One region of the Listeria marthii genome, then DNA from elsewhere that is predicted to be linked to it. Evidence: predicted binding sites of a transcription regulator. Region 1 holds the regulator's gene; the other holds the start of a gene.
The links. Region 1 encodes Rex, which represses fermentation and respiration genes when NADH is low (regulators of the CRP and FNR family bind a similar motif). Its sites were predicted from a motif close to TTGTGAAATATTTCACAA; they were not measured.
Positions count from the first base shown of each region.

Region 2: HCJ55_RS12460 (formate/nitrite transporter family protein) is a predicted target of Rex. The motif match lies at 1,268-1,285, and genes of this name have one in related genera.

Region 1 covers NZ_JAASWB010000001.1:272,802-276,414, forward strand. The annotation lists gene groL (chaperonin GroEL) at 1-659, opposite strand, end outside; gene groES (co-chaperone GroES) at 695-979, opposite strand; gene HCJ55_RS01410 (CPBP family intramembrane glutamic endopeptidase) at 1,215-1,901, shown strand; partial or broken gene HCJ55_RS01415 (DUF4305 domain-containing protein) at 1,903-2,107, shown strand; gene HCJ55_RS01420 (redox-sensing transcriptional repressor Rex) at 2,135-2,782, opposite strand; gene HCJ55_RS01425 (ABC-F family ATP-binding cassette domain-containing protein) at 3,093-3,613, shown strand, end outside.
Region 2 covers NZ_JAASWB010000007.1:53,734-57,346, reverse strand. The annotation lists gene HCJ55_RS12470 (DUF1295 domain-containing protein) at 1-510, shown strand, start outside; gene HCJ55_RS12465 (DUF1269 domain-containing protein) at 636-1,178, shown strand; gene HCJ55_RS12460 (formate/nitrite transporter family protein) at 1,404-2,204, shown strand; gene metX (homoserine O-acetyltransferase MetX) at 2,244-3,350, opposite strand; gene HCJ55_RS12450 (O-acetylhomoserine aminocarboxypropyltransferase/cysteine synthase family protein) at 3,367-3,613, opposite strand, start outside.

The sequences.
Region 1 (3,613 bases):
ATTAAGATATATGGTTTTTCAAGAACAGCTTCCATTTTATCGGAATCGGTTACCATGTAAGGGCTAGTGTAGCCGCGGTCGAATTGCATACCTTCTACTACGTCTAATTCTGTTGCAAAACCTTTGGATTCTTCAATAGTGATAACGCCGTCGTTACCAACACGTTCCATTGCTTCTGCGATTAATTTACCAACTTCTTCATCACCAGAAGAAATAGCTGCAACTTGAGCGATAGACTCTTTGCTTTCAATTGGTTTAGAGATAGCTTTTAATTCTTCGATAGCTGTTGCTACGGCTTTTTCGATACCGCGGCGAACGCCTACTGGGTTTGCTCCAGCTGTTACGTTTTTTAAGCCTTCTTGAATCATTGCTTGCGCTAAAACGGTAGCTGTTGTAGTTCCGTCCCCAGCAACATCATTGGTTTTAGAAGCAACTTCAGATACAAGTTTTGCTCCCATGTTTTCAAATGGGTCTTCTAATTCGATTTCTTTTGCAATCGTTACACCATCATTTGTAATTAACGGAGAACCGAATTTCTTTTCTAAAACAACATTACGACCTTTTGGGCCAAGCGTTACTTTTACTGCGTTTGCTAATTGGTCGACACCACGTAACATGGCACGACGAGCATCTTCACTAAATTTAATATCTTTTGCCATTTTATATTTCCCTCCGATTATTTCTTTTTTTAAAATTATTTAGTAATTGCTAAAATGTCACTTTCACGTAAAATCAGATAGTCAGTTCCTTCATACGTTACTTCTGTTCCAGAGTATTTTGCGAAAATTACTGTGTCACCTTCTGCAACTTCAAGTGTTTCTCTTGTTCCGTTTTCTAGAACACGACCTGAACCGACTGCAACAATTTTCCCTGATTGCGGTTTTTCTTTGGCAGAGTCTGGTAATACAATCCCACTCGCTGTTTTTTCCTCTGCTTCAAGTACTTCAATTACAACACGATCTCCTAATGGTTTTAACAATGTAAATGACCTCCTCTGATATAATTACATTTTTCATTTTAGCACTCGACACATCAGAGTGCTAATACAGTTATTATGATACCAAACTGAATAAAAATTGCAAGCAAAAACGTTTAAAAAATGGAAGAATTCTTATTTGCGGTAAAGCTTGATAACGAGTACAATAAGGAGAGCTATTTCCGCTTGTTTGAAGCAATTTAGCATGATTTTTGTTTTTAGAGAGGATGCGTCTTTTTTGGCTAAACGTTATATTACGATTGTGTTAGTTTATTTGTTATTACTGTTCTCTGCATCTATTGGAATTCCAATTGTTCAACATATTTTATTAAGTGTCACTTCCCTTTCGGCGGAAGATGCTGCGGCTTATGGAATGGTTATTTGGTCGATATTTTCTAATCTTTTATCGCTGGCTATTATCATTCCGATGCTTTATAGAAAACCAAAAGAAAATAAAATTGAACTCGGTGAAAAAACGAAACCACTATTTAGTATCGTTTGGATTATCGGTGGTGTCATTGGATTATATGTAGCGCAAATTATTTGTAGCATTATTATTACGATGATTTCTGGGGACATGAGCACGTCTGCAAATACGGAATTACTAGTTGATTTGACAAAAGCTGCACCGATTTTCTTGATTTTCATTTCCATTCTAGGCCCAATTTTAGAAGAGCTTGTATTTAGAAAAGTGGTTTTTGGTGGGCTGAGCAATGTCATGAATATTCATGTGGCTGCGGTTATTAGTTCGCTTTTCTTTGGACTGCTTCATGGGGATATTTCCTTTTTACTGACTTATTTTGTCATCGGACTGATTCTTTGTTTTCTTTATACGAAAACGAAACGGATTGTGGTTTCGATGGGCGCTCATATTTTGATGAACACGATTGTTTTGCTTTTGAGTCTCGGAATAATTGGAGGATAATATGAAAAATTCATTAATTAAGCAAAGTTTTCTTTATTTTGCGCTTGGTCTTGTATTTGTATATTTTGTTATTGTTCGTGTAGCTGAATATGGTTATGATATCCTTGCTTATATACTTATTATAATGACATTAATGGATTTTGGGATTGGTATCGGCTTGATTATTACCGGACTGAGAAGACGTAAAAAAAACCTGTAGAAAGTAAGTTTTAGCTTACCTTCTACAGGTTTTTTTATTCTGTTTTCGCTGGATAATTTTCCAGGAAATAGATTAACGTTTGTAATTCCGTTGTAAGATCGATATGGTGCACACGAACTTGTTTTGGAACACTGATACGAGCTGGTGTAAAGTTTAGGATACCTTTAACATCTGCTTCGATTAAACGATCTACCGTTACTTGTGCTTCGTCAGCTGGAACTGTCAGAATAACTACTTCCACACCGTTTTCACGAACAATTTCTTCCATATCATTTAAATGATAAATCGGAATATCTTGTTGAACACTACCTACTTTCGCTGGATCCACATCAAATGCAGCAACGATTTTGATATTATTGTTTTTCATGAAATTATAATGTAATAATGCTGTCCCTAGGTTACCAACACCGATAAGTGCAACATTTGTCTGTTTGTCCTGACTGAGTGTTTTGCTGAAAAAGTCGAGTATGTATGAAACGTTATACCCGTATCCTTTCTTACCTAATGCGCCAAAGTACGAAAAATCACGTCGAATAGTCGCTGAATCAACTTTCACCGCTTCACTTAATTCCGCTGATGATACTCGTTCCTTACCTGACTCATCTAGGTATTTCAAGTAACGATGATATAATGGTAAGCGTTTTGCTGTCGCTTGTGGAATTTTAGTTGTTTCCTCCATCATGCCTTCTGTCCCTTCTTCTTTTAAATTTTTTCTGAAGTTGAAGCTTTTGTGAACTGTACTTCCTTTCACATGCTTGCTTATATACTATAAACATTTCACAAGGAATGCACAAACTTTTTGCTCATAACTTTCAAGTAAGGTTTTGTCCCGCAAAATATCCGGTGCAGTCCTTCTTTTCTATTCTACGCTAAAATCACAAATAATGCGAGTGTTTTCACAAACTAACTGATTCGTGAACAATTGGCTATCTCATTGCGATTACTTGGCTTTTAAGATAAACTAGTAGGGAGAACGTTCGAGGAGAGAGATTATGATATTATTACAAGTTCAGCAAATTTCTAAATTCTTCGGTGCAGAAGTAATTTTAGATAATATTAAATTAGAAGTAAAAACTGGTGACCGAATTGCTTTAGTTGGCAGAAATGGCGCAGGAAAATCTACTTTACTTAAAATCATCGCAGGCAAAATGAGCTATGACGGCGGAACCATTTCCAAACCTAAAAGTGTCGAAATTGGCTATTTGGCGCAAAACACTGGGCTAGAGTCTTCCAAAACTATTTGGGATGAAATGCTTAGCGTGTTTGACTCACTTCGAAAAATGGAAGCTGATTTGCGCAAAATGGAGCTTCGTCTCGGCGAACCAGAACTATATAATGACCCGGAAAAATATCAAGCATTGATGACGGATTACGATACATTGCAGCATACCTTTAAAGAAATTGGCGGGTATACGTATGAAGCTGAAATCCGCTCTGTTTTAAATGGTTTGCGCTTTTATCCTGATGATTATGAAGTGGAGATTGCTTCTTTAAGTGGTGGGCAAAAGACACG
Region 2 (3,613 bases), on a different contig from region 1:
AATATGCGCAAACGCTGGGGAACGACACTCGTTAATTTGAAAGCCTTTCTGAATGTCTTTGTGCTGCAAGGGGTACTATTATTTATTATCGCTTTGCCGATTACACATAGTTTTGCTAATGAAGCCGAAACCTTTGCTTGGTGGCAAATGCTCGGTATCGTTATTTGGATTATTGGCTTCATTTTTGAAGTTGGCGGGGATCTGCAATTAGAGAACTTTAAAAAGAATCCAGCGAATAAAGGAAAATTACTAACAACCGGTTTTTGGTCTGTTACGCGGCATCCGAATTATTTCGGGGAAGCACTTAGTTGGTGGGGCGTATTTTTAGTCGCATTAACGCAAATGACAGATTTCTGGTTGATTACGAGCCCGATTGTTATCACGTTATTACTACTGTTTGTTTCAGGTGTTCCTTTACTAGAGAAAAAATATCAAGGTCGAAAAGATTTCGAAGCTTACGCGAACAAAACGTCTAAATTTTTCCCTTTTATTGGTAAAAAAGGTCTGTAAAAGTAGTGATTCTATCTTAATAATGCTATTGATTGCTATTTGCAGGTTAGTGCGAGTAGAATAAGAGATGGGTATGATAAAACGTACCTAAATACAATACTTATGAGGCGAGAGGGGTACAACAGATGAAAAAAGAAAAAACAGTGTTAATTATGAATTTTGATGAAGAAAGTATTTCTTACCAAGCTTTCTCAGAAATGAAAAGATTGCACCAAGAGCGCAAAATTATTGGTTATCAAATGGCGGTTGTAAAACATGAGCCAGGAAATAAACTTGTTGCACAAGATTTTCTTGATTTTACTGGTGCCGACAAAAATATGAAAGATAGCCTTATTGGGATGTTAATAGGTATTTTAGGTGGACCATTCGGAATTTTAATCGGTTGGATGGTTGGCGCAATCGTTGGTTCTATGCAAGACGCTGGTGAAGTGAAAAATGCTTTAAGCGTATTCGAAAGAACGTTAAAAACGATTCCAGAAGGCTCTACAGGCGTTATCCTTATTGCAACAGAACAAGAATTAGCAAATGTAAACGATGTAGCAATGGATGAGTTACATGGTCGCGTGCAACGTATGGATGAAGCAATCGTAGCCCAAGAAATCAAAAGCGCACAAGAAACAGAAGGAAAAGCAAAAGATTCCGCTAAAAAACATTGGTTTGGTAAATAAAAAAAGTTGAAATGAGGACAGAGAAATCTGTTCTCGTTTTTTTGTTTTAAGTTTATAAAAACGGGGAAACTAACACCATAAAACAACAAATGAGAAATTTTTCAAGATGGTAACGCTTAACTGATTTTTATTTTCTGAAAACTATTTGCATCAAATTAAAAACATGCTACAATAAACAAGTTGTGAATTTCACAAGAAAATTTTTTTGTTTGGAGATGAAATAATTTGGATGTGGAAAATAGTCCATTAATGCAGAAAATTGATTATAGTACGCGCAAAAAAATTGATTTAGTAAATAATAGTATTCTTCGTTATATCGTGCGCGCGATGTTAGCATGTTTATTCTTGACACTAGGGACTGCGGTTGCTGTAATGATTGGTGATAAAGTCGATCATTTTGCGCCAGGACTTGGTAAAATCACGTATGCATTTATGTTTAGTTGGTCGCTCGTAATGATTATTTATATGAATGCTGAGCTTGGTACTTCTAACATGATGTATATGACAACTGGTGTTTATCAAAAAATTGTTAAACCAGGAAAAGCATTACAAATTTTGCTTTTATGTATTGTTTGTAATTTATTTGGTGGAATTCTTGCTGGGTACTTAGTTTCCTTGACATCTGTTTTCCATAATTTACCTGCAGACCATTTCTTATTTACTGCCGTTAGCGGTAAACTTGAAAAAGCGCCACTAGAAATTTTTGTGGAAGGTATTTTCGCTAATATTGTTGTAAATACCGCCGTGCTTTGTACGCTTCGAATGAAAGATGATGCTGGGAAAGTCATTGCGATGGTTTTCATTATTTTCATCTTCGCATTCTTAGGATTCGAGCACGTTATCGCCAACTTCTCATCATTCTCATTAGCATTTTTCGCTTCTGGTGGAACACTTGCTGCAATGACAGCGGGCAATGTGACCGTCAATTTAGTACTTGCTTTACTAGGGAATTTTGTAGGCGGAGGCCTTGTTATCGGGCTCGGCTATGCTTGGCTTAACCGAACGAAATCAATTTATAAAGACTAATAAAAAAGTGACCTCGGAAAATTTCTGAGGTCACTTTTTTTATATGCTTTTAACGGGTAAATTGCTTAAAAATGAGCGGATCAGTGGTTCGAATTTCGGCACTTCTTTCTCGACTAAGAAGGCGTCATGGCCGTATTCGGAAGCCACTTCATGGTAAGTAACCGGCACATCCCATTCTTTTAAAAGTTCGTAGCCACGGCGTAAATCGTGAATCCGGAAAAGTTGATCGGTCGTGATGCCGATAAGCAAATACGGAATTTTGATTTTCGAAAAAGCGGGCAAATCGTCTTTCGCAGGCGCCGTAACGTCAAATAGATCAATTGCTTTCGTTAAATACAAATAACTATTCGCGTCAAACCGCTCGACAAAAGTATCGCCTTGATATTGCAAATACGACTCGATTTGAAAATGCTCTTTTGAGAAAGCAGCAGGGGAAGACTCGGCGACAGTGAAGCGTTCAAATCGTTTCGAGAACAGCTCGCTCGTCCGGTAAGTCATCATTCCGACCATTCGAGCCGTCGCAAGCCCGCCCTCAGGTTGACCAACATAATTACCGCCATTAAAGTCGGGATCATTCAAAATCGCCATACGCATAATCAGATTATAACCAATCGCATCAGGTCCGGCAGCAAGCGGGGAGGCGATATTGATAATACTATCTGTAATATCCGCATAATCAATCGCCCATTCTGTCGCCTGCATTCCACCCATCGATCCACCAATCACCGAAACAATCCGCGTAACCCCAAGCTGTTCCAAAAGCTCACGCTGGACTTTAATAATATCTTTAATCGAAAAACCGGGAAATTGCAATCGGAAAGATTCGCCCGTTTTTGGATTAATAGAAGAAGGGCCGGTCGTGCCACTACAACCACCAAATACATTCGTGCAAACGAGGAAATATTTATCCGTATCGATCGTTTTCCCCGGTCCGATATAATCATCCCACCAACCAGGTGCATCGTCGTCAAAATGTTTCGCCGCATGAGCAGTCCCAGTGAGTGCATGTTCTAACAAAATACAATTATCGCGTGACTCAGAAAGTGTCCCGTATGTTTCATAGCCAACTAAAACTGGGCTTAATGTTTCTCCATTTTCAAGTAGAAGAGGACTTTTTTGAAATAGTTCTTTTTGTTGTAAGGTCACTTCTCTTCACTTCCTCCTAAATTTGCTCTAGTGCTTTCGTTAAATCTTGAATGATATCATCGGCGTTTTCAATTCCAATCGATAAGCGAATCGATTCTGGTTTCACGCCAGCTGTTAATTGCTGTTCTTCGCTTAGTTGTTGGTGGGTCGTGGATGCTGGATGGATGATAAGCGATTTTGCGTCGCCAACATTGGCTAGGTGTGAGAATAATTCTACGGATTCAATCACTTTTTTACCAGCTTCATAGCCGCCTTTAACGCCA